DNA from 2 places in the Paenibacillus diazotrophicus genome. Region 1 is predicted to be linked to the other one. Evidence: riboswitches for the same ligand, from Rfam matches in the RefSeq annotation. Region 1 holds a riboswitch; the other holds the start of a gene.

Evidence for each region. A riboswitch is a leader RNA that binds a small molecule or an ion and turns the genes downstream of it on or off. The one in region 1 is predicted to bind cyclic di-AMP.
Region 2: another riboswitch for cyclic di-AMP. It lies ahead of ACAN54_RS18535 (hypothetical protein); the one in region 1 lies ahead of ACAN54_RS06610 (APC family permease).

The regions. Positions count from the first base shown of each region.
Region 1 is NZ_JBGJZN010000001.1:1,450,946-1,459,478, reverse strand. Features, by position in the region: gene ACAN54_RS06630 (ABC transporter ATP-binding protein) at 1-591, opposite strand, end outside; gene ACAN54_RS06625 (histidine phosphatase family protein) at 742-1,461, opposite strand; gene ACAN54_RS06620 (VOC family protein) at 1,515-1,982, opposite strand; gene ACAN54_RS06615 (IS1595 family transposase) at 2,033-3,079, opposite strand; gene ACAN54_RS06610 (APC family permease) at 3,230-5,047, opposite strand; cyclic di-AMP (ydaO/yuaA leader) riboswitch at 5,174-5,332, opposite strand; gene ACAN54_RS06605 (disulfide oxidoreductase) at 5,560-5,991, opposite strand; gene ACAN54_RS06600 (DsbA family protein) at 5,991-6,746, opposite strand; gene ACAN54_RS06595 (ATP-binding protein) at 6,823-8,533, opposite strand, start outside.
Region 2 is NZ_JBGJZN010000004.1:368,084-376,616, reverse strand. Features, by position in the region: gene ACAN54_RS18575 (lipoate--protein ligase family protein) at 60-1,169, opposite strand; gene ACAN54_RS18570 (CHAD domain-containing protein) at 1,449-2,342, shown strand; gene ACAN54_RS18565 (thioredoxin family protein) at 2,426-2,767, opposite strand; gene ACAN54_RS18560 (MerR family transcriptional regulator) at 2,806-3,168, opposite strand; gene ACAN54_RS18555 (ThuA domain-containing protein) at 3,353-3,988, opposite strand; gene ACAN54_RS18550 (SDR family NAD(P)-dependent oxidoreductase) at 4,023-4,745, opposite strand; gene ytxJ (bacillithiol system redox-active protein YtxJ) at 4,972-5,298, shown strand; gene ACAN54_RS18540 (glutaredoxin family protein) at 5,295-5,534, shown strand; cyclic di-AMP (ydaO/yuaA leader) riboswitch at 5,841-6,010, shown strand; gene ACAN54_RS18535 (hypothetical protein) at 6,180-6,623, shown strand; gene ACAN54_RS18530 (hypothetical protein) at 6,702-6,917, opposite strand; gene ACAN54_RS18525 (hypothetical protein) at 6,996-7,193, opposite strand; gene ACAN54_RS18520 (ABC transporter permease) at 7,228-8,533, opposite strand, start outside.

The DNA of each region.
Region 1 (8,533 bases):
TACCATAATAATGGTACGGCCTTTTTCCTGATTCAGCTTCTGCAGCAGATGGAGAACCTCCAGCTGGTGTGCCATATCCAGAAAAGTTGTCGGTTCATCCAGAAACAGAATATCCGTCTGCTGGGCCAGTGCCATCGCAATCCAGGCCCGCTGACGTTGCCCTCCGGATAGACGGTCAATGGGACGGTCGTGGAACTCTTCCATACCCGTCACTGAGATCGCATTTGCAATAATACTATGATCTTCCGGAGTAAGCGTACCAAAGCCCTTTTGATGCGGATAGCGGCCATAACTTACCAGTTCTGATACAGTAAGTCCATCCGGTGCAGTGGGGTTCTGCGGCAGGATCGCCAGCTGCCGGGCTACTTCTTTGGTCGACAGATTATGGATCGACTTACCGTCCAGCATCACACTGCCGCTCTTAGGCTTCATGATACGCGCCATTGTCTTGAGAATGGTAGATTTCCCGGAACCGTTCGCCCCTACCAGGGCTGTGATTTTCCCTGTTGGAAGAGACAGGTTCAGTCCTTTGACAATCAATGCCTCCGCATATCCAATACTTAACTGCTCTGTGTTCAAACGTTCCGGCATCCTCTTCACTCCTATACATCAATAGAATCCTATATGTAATATCCGATCTGGTCAAAGAATTGTCTGTTACGTCTCACTCCATTAAATGATATTGATTCTCATTATCTATGTCAACATAAATATTTAGTTTTTACACGCAACTGTTTATCTTCACAGATGCTGTGTAAGGTTTTCCAGTGAAATTCTCCACTCTCCTTCACAATACTCTATTTTATGTATACTTGTGTAAGAAGCCGAAAATGCTTTTCGGGTCTTGTTAGTCCATTCCAATCCTCTCAAAATATGATAGATTATATTAATGACTCCACCATGCGTAACAACGATTACATTTTCAACAGGATGGTTTCGCACTTGTTCTTCACATAGTAGGGTAAATGTTTCTTTTATACGTGTAAAAAATTCAATGGGACTTTCTCCGCCAGGATAACGTTCATCCATCCGTAAACCCGAGAAGTACAGATTAGGGTATCGTTCATCCACAATTTCATTGGGCATGCCTGCAATAACCCCATTGTTCGTTTCTCTCCAATCTTCGCTGCTTTCAACTCGAAATCCTAGTGCTCTGGAGATCTCATTTGCTGTATCTAATGCCCGTTGCAAATCGCTGCTTAGGATACGATGTATATTAAAGGACGATTGGTTTTCCTTAAGGTAAAGCCCCAGCTTCTCCGATTGCCGATATCCCTCAACAACGAGTCCTCTTTGACTCCACCCTCCACGAAATCCTTCATCATCAATTCCATGTCTTATGAAATAAATGGCCATTTGCATCTCCCCTTCTATTATTTCGGATAGGCATAATAATACCATATTAATATAAAATTCACTTTCACCTTTTCTTCTTAATACAAAGGCTATGTTAAATTTCAATGTTGATTTTGGGTTAAAATTGAACCACCTTCCTTAGAGAAGGTGGTTCAATTTTATTTTACATGACTATCCATAAGTTTTTCCCATTCCTCAAAAGACAACTTATCAGTAATATGTTTTAAGTCATCTGAAACTGGAACATAACATATTAATTCTAAACTATTACCGTCTGGGTCATTAAAATAAACGGAAGCGTTACCTTGATTCGGACGAATAAATGGCTCAATAGATGTTCTTCTGCCAAATGGTACAGCTTCAACTTGAATTGATTCTAACCATTTTAAAGACTTTTTCAAATCTTCATATGATACTCGAAAAGCAATATGTCGTAATGAAGGATGGTAAGGGGTCTTATACTCATCTCCTTGCCATAAACCCAACCAACTTTTTCCCTCTTCTATCCAAAAGAAAGCAGTGTCATCATCTCGCCAAGCAAAACCCAAACCCAATTTCTTATAAAATTCTATCGAAACTTCTAAATTTCTTACTGGTAAATGTGCCTCATATATTCCTTTTATCATTTCACACACACCTTTTGTTATTATAAATTTCACAAGCATCGTCAGTTTATTCAGCAAGATAAAGCCGACAGTCGAAGTTTGTTGTTCGTTTCTGTCACCGTAAATAGGCATGATTTGACCAGCATATTTTTCTTATTCGATGAGGTATTCTCATATTCCTTGCTGTCTATATATCGAAACCACGCCAGATAATTATGCAAATATTTCGTTGCAACACCATTAAATCGGTCCATCCATTTCTTTAAGCGACTGTGATAGCTATTTACGTTTTGGATATGGTACACGCCCTTCACACGCTGTTTACCATCGGACTTGAAACGGTAATGAGCTAAGCCTTTAGTATTTGCGTACGAACTGAACGCTCTCCACGAATCGGTACAAAGAACATTTGAGTCGGATAGATGTTCGCCAATCGCTTCATCCAACTTCGTTGTCTTAATACGCCCACGTCCAAGAACGCCAGAGTAGGTCATCTTTTGACGGTCACGGGCTACAAGGACACAAACCTGGTCGTTGCTTATGCCACGATATTTGGATTTGCCGCCACGTTTTCGAGGCTTACGTCCAACGATATTCTGCTTGCCTTTTTCAGAGAATAGAAAATAGGTTTCGTCCATTTCGACGATACCTTGGAACGCTTCAGTTGGTATTTGCTTAAGAGCGGCGAGAATCTTATGTCGCCAGTAAAACAAGGTGACATGTGTGACTTCATCGGTTAACTGCTTTGCACATTTTCTAAGAGAAAAGCCCTCAATCATGCATTCAATAAAACGAACCCACATATGAGGTCGCCTCGTTCGTTGCAAAGGGGTGTTCGTAAGGTCATTGAACGTTTGGCGACAGGACTTACAACGGTAACGCTGACGTTTGACCTCTCCAGCACGTGTTTTTACTAGGTACTTGCCGAACCGAACAACGGAATGGCTTTTGCAATGCGGGCAAACAAGCCCATCTTTGTGCTTCTGCTCTTGTATCTCATCAATTGCTCTTACAGGAGCCAACATGCCCTTGGTTTGGGACTGCAAGAAATAGATAAGCTCCCGCTTGCTGCTATCGTCCAAAGTATCGGCAAGCTTCTTCAGTTCCTTTAAATCCATAGGTAAATCATCTCCGAAAAATGATATTACCTTTATTATAGAACGTTTGTTCGTAATAATCAAATATCAACAATAAGGTTTAACATAGCCAATACAAAAGAGCCGCTCCCGAAGTATCCGGAAACAGCCCTGTTAATGTAATACATCTATTTATTTATGCAAATGATAAGGCACTGTCGCTACGATGATATCTTTTTGATTCATCAGATAAGAGCGGATGAACAAGCTGGTCTGGTTATGCAGGATCGCCTGCCACCAATGCTTCGTAATAAACTGCGGAATGAGTACCGTGATATGGTCGGTAGAAGCGGTCTTCCACTCCACTGTATCAATGAACTTGACAAGCGGACGAAGAATGCTGCGATACCGGGAACGTAGTACAATTAAGCGCACTCCCGGATTCCATTCCTCCCACTTCTGTTCCATTTTGTTAATTTCTTCTTCATCAAATCCAACATACACGGCTACCACATTATCCGTTAAGGACTTGGCATAGCTGATGGAATGCAGAACTGCACGGGTTACACCTGCGACAGGAACAACTACGGTGCTTCCTTTGATACAAGGTTTATCCGTTTCCGGACAAATACGCAGCTGATCTGCTGTATTGAGATAATGGCGGTGAATCCGGTGGAACACGAACATTACAACCGGCAGGAAGATAAAGGCCATCCATACACTCGAGAACTTCGTGATGATAAAGATCAGAGTAATGGTCAGGGTAGTAAGCATCCCCACCGTATTCACAGCAAATTTATTTTGCCAGCCTTTAGGTTTGGATTTATACCAGTGCACCATCATACCAAGCTGGGACAGGGTAAAAGGAATGAATACACCCACTGCATACAAAGGAATCAGACTTTCTGTATTTCCATGAAAAGCAGCGACAAGCAGGGCTGATAATACACCCAAGAAGATAATGCCGTTAGAGAAGCCCAAACGGTCGCCTCGGACCATAAAGGCATGGGGCAGATATTTATCTTTGGCAAACATAAACGCCAGCAGCGGGAAAGCTGAGTAAGCCGTATTGGCTGCAAGGAAGAGAATTACAGCAGTAATCCCTTGAATGAAGAAGTACAAACCACCGCGTCCAAAAGTAGATTCAGCAATTTGGGATACAACTGTAGCTTTGGTATCCGGTGTAATTCCGTACCAGTAGGCGAGCAGCGTGATTCCTGTAAACATACTTCCAAGGATAATTCCCATCATCATCAAGGTTTTGGCCGCATTTCTCTCAGCAGGTGCCTTGAAGTTTGGAATTGCGTTCGATACCGCCTCTACTCCTGTAAGGGCCGAACAGCCGGAGCTGAAGGCTTTAAGCAGTAAAAACAAACTGACATTCGATACAGCAGCCCCGATTTCTGGAACATTGGCATGGGCTCCGCCGGTTGCATATTTGAATATTCCCGCAATGATCAACACGAAGATCGATACTACGAACAGATACACAGGAATAGCAATGAACGATGCAGATTCCGTAACGCCTCGTAGGTTGACAAGGGTCAAGAGCAGAATAACGGTTACGGCGATTAGAACACTATGATTATGAAGATTAGGAAAAGCGGATGTGATCGCATCCGTCCCTGCCGACGCACTAACCGCAACGGTCAAAATATAGTCGACCAGAAGCGATCCGCCTGCTAAGAGTCCAGTAGGAACCCCGAGGTTGCTCTTGGCAACGATATACGCGCCTCCGCCTTGCGGATAAGCAAAAATAGTCTGGCGATAGGATAAAATCAAAATAGCCAGCAAGCCCAATACGGCTAATGCAATTGGCAATGAGTACCAGATAGCTGTGAAGCCTGCGGCTACCAGCACAATCAGGATTTGTTCCGTTCCGTAGGCTACAGACGAGAGCGCATCAGAAGACAGGACAGCCAGTGCTTTCACCTTGGATAACTTTTCATGATCGAGTTCGTTCGACTTCATCGGACGCCCGATCAATAGTCGTTTTACCTTGCTTACCATTGTAGTAACAGTTCCTCTCTTTGCTTACGTTGAAACGGTAATACCGTGCGCTGTTTTCATTGGTGGATTTCATAAATGCAGGCACAAAAATAAGCATACGGAAATGATCCGCATGCTTACGCATCGTCATTATCCCACCGTTGCTTACGAGGTTAGCTGGCGGATTCGGGCTGTGGTAGCCCTACGGTTATAGCCCTTGCGGACCGTTCCCGATTCACCCCTTTGGCGCTTGGCCAATGTTGGTTCCCCCGTTTTTCCTTACAGAAAATTCAGCGCATATTCAACTTCTCACAAGGTCTAATGATAGTCTACAATGCCTCTTCCGTAAAGCGGTGAAAAAAATGAAAAAAGAATGAAAAAACATCCAATTTACGCAAAACAAAGATGAGGGATATAGCGATCTTTCATTCTCTGCGAATATCCCTTCATACCGGGTTTTTTCATGATTTTTATCTATATTTGTGTCAGAAATTTCAGGAATGATTGCCCTCTATATTCTGCTGTGGCTCTGTCTAGTCTACGGTGTCCTCTTTACGCCCGGTCCAGAGCAAAATCGTGATTAGAGCAAATGCGATCAGGGCAAGCAAAGGGATCGTAATGAACCCGAAAAAATTAAGATAATCTTTATTACAGGGTACGCCAATCGTACATGGGAGCACCTTGCTGAGTGCAGGAATCTTCTGCTCGGCATAATGATAAACACTTATGCTACCCCCAATTAGACTTAAAGGAAGCACATAAGGAATTATCTTTTTGTCATTCCGGTATGTGGCAATGCCCAGCAGGATGAGCTGCGGGTACATAAATATACGCTGGAACCAGCACAGCTTACATGGCTCGTACTTTAGGACCTCGCTAAGATACAAGCTTCCCGCTACCGCAATAACGGACACGAACCAGGCCAGATAGAGACAGTGGCGCCTGCAGAACGTAGAGAACTTCATCACTCGGCGCTCACTGCTTCGGAAGCAGACTTCATCTGTGCATCTATGGCTTCCATATTGAATGGCTCCTCTACTTTGTATCCATTAATAAATACAGTAGGTGTGGAGGTGACTCCGGTATCCTTGGCAAGAGTAATATCCTTTTGCAGTTCACTTTCATAGGTCCGTTCCTTGATATCCTTGCGCAACAGATCTAAATCAATGGGCAGCTTTTCCTTCTCTGCCAGATTCACCAGAAAATCCTGTGTAGCCCATTCAGCATTTTCATCCCCTTGATTCGCATAAATTGCATCGTAATACTTCCAGAAAGCATCACTATTCTGATGGTATACCGAGAGGGCTGCCAGAGAGGCCGTTTCAGAATCCGGACCGATAAAGGCCATATTTACGAAGTAAATAGCTGCTTTATTCTGATTCACATATTCCTGGGCCAGCTGTGGCTTGATGACACCTGCAAAATTGGCACACGCCGGGCATTTGAAATCACCGAATTCGACGATTTTAACCGGTGCATCCGCTTTGCCCAGTCTTGGAAGCTCACTGTAATTGAATTGAACCGCTTCGCCTGAACCTGCATTGGAAGAAGAGTCCTTCGATGCCAAAAGAATAAGCACGGTGAAAATAATCACTACAATGGCCACTGTGCTAATAATCAGGATTCTCGTTTTCTGCTTGTCCTGTTCCTGTTGTGCCCTGCGTTTCTCCGCTTTGCTTAATTGGGGAAGCATGACATTGTTTTTATTTGATTTGTTCAAATGAGAGTTCCTTTCTGTCCCGTCGGGACTGTTGTGATGAAGGTATTTCCTTTAAAATTATATAATTAAAACTCTCTTATTGGCAAACCTCCTGTTGAGGAATAGGTTCCATCCGCTGCAGAGGGATTCTGAAGCTAAAAACACTCCCCCCGCCTGTGGCATTTTCCGACCAAATGCTTCCCTCCATAAGTTCTACGAGTTTCTTGCAGATCGCCAGCCCGAGACCTGTGCCGGGATATTTGCGGGTATGGGAAGCATCTGCCTGGGAGAATGGCTGAAACAACATTTTATACTTATCCGGCGTGATCCCAATCCCTGTATCCTTCACCGTGAATTCAAGAACCATAGACGCACCCAGAGCGCTGTATGGAGCTACGGATACTGTTATCCCCCCATGATGAGTAAACTTGACTGCATTGCCGATTAGATTAACCAAAATCTGCCGGATGCGCGCGCTGTCGCCTATGAACAATTCCGGAACGGCGGGGTCCAGCTGAAGTGACATTGCCAATTCTTTTTGGGTGGCAGCAACCTTGAAAAGGTTCACACACTCCCGCATCAATACAGGAAGATTGAAATCCGTTTTTACCAGCAGTATGTTTTCTGCTTCCAGGCGGGATATATCCAGAACATCGTTCATCACATTCAACAGGGCATGACTACTCGTATATTGAAGTTTTAATAAGTCCAGTTGCTCAGGAACTGTAATTTCCTCGGCGAGCAGCTGGTTAATGCCAATAATGCCGTTAAGGGGTGTACGGATTTCATGACTCATCGTAGCCAGGAATTCAGTTTTCATCCGCGCAGCGCTTTCAGCGGCATTTTTGGCGATTAGAAGCTCTTTCTGTTGTTCAGCTAGCGCTGTGATGTCTTCTGCAATAATATAGATGAAGTTCTCTTTTTCGCTCATTAAAGGAAAGACAGTAACACTGCAGATCAACTTGCTTCCGTTTTTAGTTTTTACGTTTACTTCAAGCTTCCCGGACTGCCCGGCTGCAGCACGCTTTATGACTGATTTGAGCGCTTGTGCATCCCGGGTACTGAATAACACATTCTTATAGTCGCTCAACTCCTCTTGGCCGTAACCCGTTGTCCGCCTTAACGAAGGATTAGCACTGATCACCTTTTTGCCTAATGGGTCGATGCATATCACCATATCTGGGCTGAACTCAAATAAGGCAGAGTAGCGCTGCTCATTAAACTGTGAAGTAAATATCACCTGTTTCCTATCTTTATACATAAGAATTAGCACAACAATGACAACCAGCAGAAACGTACCGGCTAGGATCATTCCCAGCATCGAATCATTCAGAAGGGGAGTTCTGCCAGTGTACATAGAGGGTTCTGTGTTGACATAAGAAGCTCCAGCCATAGCTATATAATTCGTTCCCGACATTACTGCAGTGAGGAGCAGAATAAGCTTGGTTTTGGCTGCAGAAAACATATTATACCGCTGCTCTATCCACCTGAAGTTATAGGAGGCTGCAACCACAGGAATGGCAAGCGAGAGTATTAAAGAACCGAATATTGATAACATGCTCTGTTCAAAAGCCGCTGAATATTGCATAGCCATCATCCCGCTGTAATGCATGATCAGGATACCGCTGCTGAATAAACAGCCGCCCAAGGCGAGATTTGACTTGCTCCTGCGCGTACGGGGATTATTGAATATCATTAGAAGCACAAAAGACGCCGCTATAGGCACGGCCAGTGAAAATAACAGCAGAAGCAGATCATAAGACATGCTGTTCCCGGGCTTAACTGCACTCATGCTAATATAGTGCATA
Region 2 (8,533 bases), on a different contig from region 1:
ATGCTCCAGCACACCGGTTATGGTCCGGGCCGGTTCGCCTGGCCCGGCTAGGGTACAGCTTAGCGGGTGTAGCGTTCACGCAGCACCCGCGCCGCCTCCAGTACACGGGTATCTGTGTACTGGAGGTTATACCCTGCCGCCGCCAGCCCGGCGGCAGGCTGAAGCTTGACGCCGCGGCGGGCCAGGGCCTGGCGGAACCCTTCGGCGAACACGTCCGCCGAAGCCGGTCCGCCAAGCTCGGCGAGCGCGGCCAGGGTCTGCGGGATGACGCGCGGATAGTCCAGCGCGTCATCGCCATCCGCGGCGGTCTCATAGAAGCCGCGGATCCACTGCCCGCGCTCCCGCCCGGAGCCGGAGACGATCACGAACGCGTGCACGAAGTACGCGCTGCTCTGCCTCCGCTGGGCGATGCCGCAGAATTTGCGGCCGCCGATGGCCAGATCGAAGTCACCGGGGCAATACGACCCGGTGACTTCCCCTGCCCGGATCTGAGCCGCTGCCTGCGGATGGCTGACTGCGACGGCTTCTGTGATCAGCGATGCCAACAGCCGGAAATCATCATGAAAGTCCAGCTTGCCCGGACGTTTGCGAAGCAGCAGCGATACGTTGACGATGCCGGCATCCAGCGGCACAGCCGCGCCGCCGGAGTGGCGGACCGCTGTGCGGAAGCCCTGACGTTCCAGCGCGGCCATAGCTTCAGTTGCCCGGGGCAACCTGCTGTCCCGCAGGCCAAGTGCCACTCCGCCTGGATGGCTCCAGAGATGAACAGACGGCGGAACGAGGCCTGCCCCCACATCCCGGCAGAGCGTCTCCTCGAACGCAAACGGGAGCAGCATATCACCGGCAACCGCCTCAGCCGTCGCCTGCATCGCCTTAGTTTCTTCTGCATCTGCTATCCTTCCGGATGCTGCGATATCCGGCGATGCTTCCCCTCCCGCCAAGTGCTCAAAGAGTGCCATAACCGGCGGAAGTAAACCCTCAGCCGCTTGTCCGGAAGATGGCTCCTGTAACGGCACTGGACCCCGATCTTGTTTCACTTGCTTCTGAATTTGTCCGGGCTGAGACTTACGGGACTGCTCTTGCCCAAGTGCCTGCTCCTCCACTTGCCCTTGCTCCTCTAATTGCCCAAGTACTTGCCCATGCGTTTGCTTGTTGTATTCCCCGCTCATTCATAATCCCTCCGCTGACCATCGCTTTGCTCTTTTGCGTAATTACAACATCTACGTACACTGGCTTCCTGCAGGCTGCCGTCGAACCATCCGTTTTCCTGTACCTTTTTATGATACTGGCAATATTCCCATTGTAACCGATCTGAAGTGCAGGAGCGAAACTATGGGCTGTAGCCTGAATTTGAAAAAGCAGGATGATAGCGTTATCCTTAGGATATAGAAGAACAATCGTCCCGCACCAAGCTCATGCTACACACAACCCTTAAGGAGTGAAGCCGCATGACTGACCTGCTAACAGTGAAGGATCGGCCCATCAGTAAAGCCAGGCAATGGGAGCTGGCATTGAACAAGCTGTATATCAATTTCCGTGACTATAGCAAAGATGCACTGAAGAAGTTCGATGATGAAGATATCCATCAGGCCAGAGTGAACTGCCGCAAACTGCTGACGCTATTGTCCATTCTGGACCCGGAGCATGGGGTTACAGAGAATCTGTACAGCACCTTCAAGAAGTCGCAAAAAAGGCTAGGCAAGGTTAGAGACGCCGACGTGCTGATTGAATCCTTCAAGGATAGACGGAAGCAGGCTAAGGAAGCCGGAGCAACCAAAACAGCCAAGCTGCTCAAGGCAGTGATCCTGTACCAGAACACGGAACGTAAGAAATACCGCAAGAAGCTGGCCCGAACACTGCCCAAGCTTAGCGGCATAACACTGGACGCCGAGTGGGAGGCATTCCTTAGCAGCGATCTTGAAGCACTGGCGGCCAAAAGAGATCCGAATGTCGTCATGCGTGAGCTTGAGGTCGCCTTCGAGCAGAAGAAAAAAACCTGCAAAACCTTGTTTAAGGGTCCTGAGGCCGAATCCAAGGAGGCTTTCGATGCGCTGCACGAGCTGCGGATTGCCGCCAAGGAATTGCGTTATACCGCTGATGCGGCTTCCTTTGCGCTTAACCAGAAATTTCACGCCCATGAGGAAATCTACAAAGAAATCCAGGAGCAGCTCGGCGCTATCAACGATAAACGGGGCTGGCTGGAAGTGATCCAATCCATTGGCCGTGATGAGCTGAAGGTTGGCCGTAAAGTATGGACTGAATTCACGGACAACCTGAGTGCTGAAGTGCTCGAAGCGCTGCATCATAATGAAGTAGTTCCGTTTCCGTTGAACTCGAAATAACTGTTCTTCTTTGCATTCATAATCCCGTCCCCTATCAAAAAGGCAGGAAGCCATGTATCATACGGCTTCCTGCCTTTCCTTATTTATCGTCTATTCGCATTCGCTGCGGTAAATTTGTCCAGCACACCCTGATAGACCGATTTCGGACGCAGTCCCACCAACTTTTCCATAGGCTGCCCGTCGTTATATACGATCACAGTTGGCAGGCCCATAACTCCCGCCTCTGCAGCCAGCTCGGGCAATTCATCGCAATCCACTTTGAGAATCGTGATATTGCCGCCATATTCCTCATCCAGCTCCTCCAGGATCGGCAAAAGACCCCGGCATGGTGCGCACCACGGCGCTCCGTAATCTACCAGTATGGTTCCGCCTTCCTGAAGTTGTCTCCGCACAGTATCGGCTTGCCCTGCATGAATAATCGTCATAGTTCACTCCTCCTTGTCAGCCTGTGAATCCTTTCAGGTCACTCTGATTCCTGCTGCTCCTGCTGTATGGAAGCCATCCGCTCCTCCAGATTCATCTTGATCTGGTTCAGCTGCAGGAGCTGGCGTTCAATATCTTCCAGCTTGCTGCGGTACAGCGGCATTACTTCTGCACAGAAAGCTTCTTTTTTCTTCAGTACACAATTCAAGAAGCCGGCGATTTCCTCGGTCGACAAGCCCAGATTCAAATACAGTTTGATCGTCTCCACGGTCTCCACGGCCAAGATCGAATACTCGCGGTATCCATTGGCCTGGCGGAGCGGAGTGATCAAGCCCTGGCGTTCATAATATCGCAGAGAACGGATGCTGACACCCGTCCGCGCTGCAAGCTCACCTATTTTCATGGTATGTTCTCCCCGGGGTTCATGAGAAATGGTCTGACCTTAGTATAAACCCTGACACTAGTGTCAGGGTCAAGGCTTTTATTACCGGTAAGTCGCCAAACACCCAAAAAGAAAAAACCAACAGAAGCCTCCGCTGGTTTTCACACTATAATTCCCTATGAGTTCCTTTAAGTAAAATCAAGCACTACAGCAACCCTGCCGCCCATAGACCGCCTCTTGTAATCATCTGCCGGAACGGCTCTACCGAAAAGGAAGGAAGATGATGACCCGGCATCAGATAGACTACACGTCCCATCCCAAATTCATGGCACCAGGCTGCCGCATGATTGGTCCCCTCATGGGAATACTCGGCCAGAACCGTTGTGTCAAAATGGGGCTGCATATCAAAATAATACGGCTCGTCCTCGATCACAAAGTCAGTAATGCCCTGCATGATCGGATGCCCCGTTGCCGGAACGGTCATATGAAGCTCGGTGTAGGCCGGATGATGTGTGAAATGCGCTCCCAGCATCACACCCAGCTCCTGGTTACGCTGCAGTGAAATCCCGTTATGCACCACCAGCAGTCCGCCGCCGTTTGCTACGTAGGAGAGCAAAGCCCCGCTTTGTTCAGGAGCTATTTTGTCGTCAGAAAATTCTATATACGCTATCACAAGCTTGTAATCTGATAGGCTGACCGAATTCAGCAATGAATAATCTTCCGTAGATTTCACCTCCAGCTTTCCGGCAAACAGCTCCTCAAATACACGGTCAACGCCGGAGAATGGATGATATTTAACCGCTGAATAACTTCCCAGTGCAAGTGCCTTCCATTCTGTCATTTGTCATCCACGCCTTTCTCTTAGCAAGTTGTTCCTACCAGGGCCAGGGATTGCCGTCCTGATCAAGAAAAGCCGGTTCCATGCCCATATGCGCCTTATGCTCCTGCACAATTCCCATGATTTTGCGGGCAGATTCTTCAGGGGTAACAGGAGCGGCCTTATTCTTGTCACAGTTCATACAGGACTGGAGCCAGCCTGGATGGAAGACCATCACCTGACCGCCCATGACCCGCAAATGATTGTGCAGCAGAGAAGACTGCATATTAAGCGCCGCCTTGGACATACAATAACCGTACATATTAATCCGCTGATTACGGCCAATGCTGCCAGCTTCGGAGGAGATGTTCACAATCAGTTTGTGCTTGCCCTGCAGCAGGAGCCCCATCAGCGAATTGCTGACCCTAAGAGCGCCAAGCGTATTCACATTATAAATGCGTGCCATCGCGGTGTCATTCATGTCTACCAGCATGGTGGCATCATCCGCACGATCAATAATTCCAGCATTGTTAATAATCATATCCAGATGCCCTGTGCATCCTGCAATGGTTCGTGCTGCACGCTTTACACTGTCACTGCTGCCGACATCCATCGGAACCAGAATTAACTGCCCCTTGTACTTAACTGCGAGTGCTTCCAGTGCTTCCGACTCCTCCATGTACCTCCCTGCAAACACCTTATAGTGATTCTCCAGCAGCCAGCGCACAAGGAAAAACCCGAGTCCCCGGTCAGCACCGGTAACACAAGCGACCTTTTTCATGGAATGGGTCACTCCCTTTTATTTGACATCAGTATACAGAAATCGCCAATTCCCTTCCACCTTAGCATGACAATTGTCATTTTACAACGTCCTCTGTTGGACTATCGGGCTATTCAGGGCCTGCTGATTCTTCTTTTTGATTTAATTTTGAACTATGTTACAATCAGGAATATCATTGCTAGCAACCGAATTGTTAGCAAAATAAACTGCCAGGAGCGTGACCTAAATGTCTATACAACAAATCCACAGTCTTGATGAATTGCATGAATACATTGCCCAGCCCGGTAAAAAACTGCTCTTCAAGCACAGCACCACCTGCCCGATCAGCGCCAAGGCGAATGAAGAATTCCAGGCTTATGTCCAGAGCTCCGGCACTACCGCTGCTGTGGTTCATGTGATTGAAGACCGCCCGGTCTCCAACCAGATTGCCGAAGACTTCGGGATCAAGCATGAGTCTCCGCAAATCTTCCTGCTGGAAGATGGTGAGGTCCGCTGGAACACCTCCCACTGGAAAATCACCCGCGATGCCCTCAAGGAAGCTGTGAGCCAATGAGCCAGCCTGTGATCATTTATTCTACAGCCAACTGCAGTGACTGCAATCAGGTGAAGCAGCTGATGAAGGAGCAGGACATTCCTTTTGAAGTACGGGATGTAATGACCAGTACCGTTTATCAGGAAGAGGTTGAGAAGCTGGGCTTCATGGGCGTTCCTGTTACTGTATCTGGAGCACATGTCGTCAAAGGATTCAATCTGCCCGAGCTGAACAAGCTTATTGCAGCAGCCAAATAGATCAGATTCATTGGGCTAATTAGAGCAGCAAGATATCCGGGAGGAGTAGTCTCCCGGATATCTTTTTGTCTGGTGCATGAATGAATACGCATTCATATCAGCGATTCCAATCCTTATTATCCCCCAAATATAAAAACTGGCGTGCGAATGAGATAATGAGCCGATAAGTGGCAAGATATATGGTTTTACCTGTTTATTTCCTTTGAACTTTCCGATTTCAATGTGAAATTGACGGAACCACTCCCTTTTTCCTTTTTACAAAGATATTCCTGAAAGAGTATGATTCGTTTTGAACTTATTCATGGAAACCAATCAACGCTGAATTCCCGTCATACGGGAAACGGGGGAACCACCAGGCCAAAAGCCTACATGGGGTGAATCCAAAGGAGACTGCAGAGATGCGGCCTCACAAGGCAGGGCGACTCTCACCGCCCGAATCCGACAGCTAACCCCGTAAGCGTATAGAGAGAGAACTTGATCCGCCACGCTTTTGCGCCAGGTTTATTTGAACCTGTACGGAAGCCGCAGCAGAGGTCCTCCTCTGCTGCGGCTTTTTTGCGCAACATATTTGGGGAACGGGGCTTCGCCGGGGGAGCGGCTGGAAGCTGGGCGAACTGGTGTATCTAATCCGAGGAGGAAACTGGAATGGAATCGCGCACGGCGGCTTCCGCATCCGAATTTGCGGAATATGTTGAAAAGTACAGCGAAAATATCCTTACGCTCTGCAGTCTGCTGCTGGGACAGGGTTCTGAAGCGGAGACGGCTGCCGTGAAGAGCTTCACGGAGCTGTATGTGCCTTATCTGCGAAAAGGCTGCTGCCCGCAGAGCTTCTCCATTCTGGCCTACCGCGCATGCATTCGGCATTGCTCCCGGATTGCACAAGACCGCAAAGCCTGCCTTGCAGCTTGCCTGCCCTGGGAGGATCAGGTTGTGCATGCGCTACGGTATGGCATGCGGCTCCCCTTGACGGAGATCAGCGAGATCCTCATGAAGAGCCTGCCTGAGCTTAAGGCGCAGCTCCGGCAAATGCGTGAACTGCTGGCGGCACATGAAGCTACACTGCCCACATCAAATTTATCTGCCGGATAAGATCGAATAGCATGCAGCATAGTGAATAGATATCATTCAAAAAAGCCGCGGCAACCTGCCGCGGCTTCTGATTCGTTCTTATTCTTTTTTGCCCTTTTTGCTTCTTTTGTCTTTTGCACCATTGCCGCCCTTGGCAAATCTCAGGAATGCCATGCAGCATCCTAATAATCCTAAACCAAGCAATAACGTCTGCAGCGCACCCAGCCAGGTTGAGCCTTCTGAATGAATTAGACTACTGATGATAATCAGCAGAATCGAAGCCGCAACCAGTAAGGGCGTTTGTCTTTTTTTCATCAACATTACCACTCCTTACTTACTAAGGTACACTATACAGCATGATTTCGCCAGATGAACGGATAACGGATGTCTGGCTTATTTCGCGTCTTTAAAGCCCTTGTTCTTAGCAAACGTCCAGATGGACAGCAGCATTATAGCTATCCCAGCTCCCGCCATTACTCCCTGTACAAAATCGCGCAGATTCGATCCGTCGGAAGAAATCAGCAAACTTCCGGAATTGAGCAGCATACCTGCAAACATCAATAACGCGAATGATTGTTTCTTTTTGTCCATCCTGAACTCTCCTCACACAGTTAGTGGGTTCCACTCAAATCTTGTAAGCCTTCATCGCTTTTCTGATCTCCTTGATGCTTGGGCGTTTGCCGTACATCAGAACGCCTGTGCGGTAGATCTTGGCGGCGAGCCAGCCCAGTCCGAAGGTGGTCACGAGCAAGATGATGAGTGATACGGCAATCTCCCAGAACGCTACTTCCCCTATACCGATGCGCAGCAGCATGCTGAGCGGTGAGGTGATGGGCACAAAGCTCGCCACTTTGATAAGCATAGTATTAGGAGCTGAGATGCTAAACAACGGAATGTAGAAGGCCAAAAAGGTACACATCATTACCGGCATAACGGCCTGGCCCAGATCCTCCGTGCGGCTCACAATGGAGCCTACAGCAGCATACATCAGTGCATACAGGAAGAATCCAAGAATATACAGGATAAAACCGTATACCAGGATGCCATAATTCAATTGTCCAAGATCCAGGTCAAAATCAGTCAATATGCTGGCGTTATGCGGAAGCATCAGATTGATGGCAATACTTGCCGAGATAATGGCAATCTGCATCAGGCCGACCAGGAAGATCCCGATCACCTTGCCGAACATTTGCGTGAGCGGCGAAGCGCTGGTAATCAGAATTTCCATGATGCGGGAGCTTTTCTCTGAGGTTACTTCTGCCGAAATCATATTTCCAGTCATGGTAATCGACATAAAGAAGAGGATCAGCAGCACATAGACGATAACATAATTGATAGCTGGCTTCGATTTATCTGCTGCCGCCCCACCGTCTGTTCCATCCGTACTAAGCTGCTGGGTGCCGATGGACACCGGCGCGAACATCGCCGCTACCTGTTCCTGAGTCAGCTTATCACCGGCGATCAGCTGTGTATTGATCTGCTGCAGTGCACTCTGAAGGTAAGTCTGCACATCTCCATCCAGTTCCCCGTCCTTGCTGTGATAGGTGACTGGAGGCACGCCTTCCCCGCCTTTGGCATCAAAGGTAAGGTAGCCTTCGATGGTATTGTCATCAAGTCCCTTCTTCAGGGCAGCATCATCCGCCGAGGTAAAGGCCGTGAAAGCCACGGTGTCCTTATCTTTATCTTTATCTGCATCCGCATCCGGATTCACAGGCGGCGCATATGCCAGCAAGAGCTCAGCGGCACGGTTCCCCTGTTCAGCCACAACACCGATCTGTGTGTTCTTGGCCCCATCATCCCCTTGGAATACCTTGATGAGATATGGCACGTTCATACCGATGCTGAGCAAGAGCACCAGAATCAATGTAGTAATCATGAAGGATTTGGTTCTGACTTTGTTCTTAAACGTAAAGCTGATAATTGTCCCCATC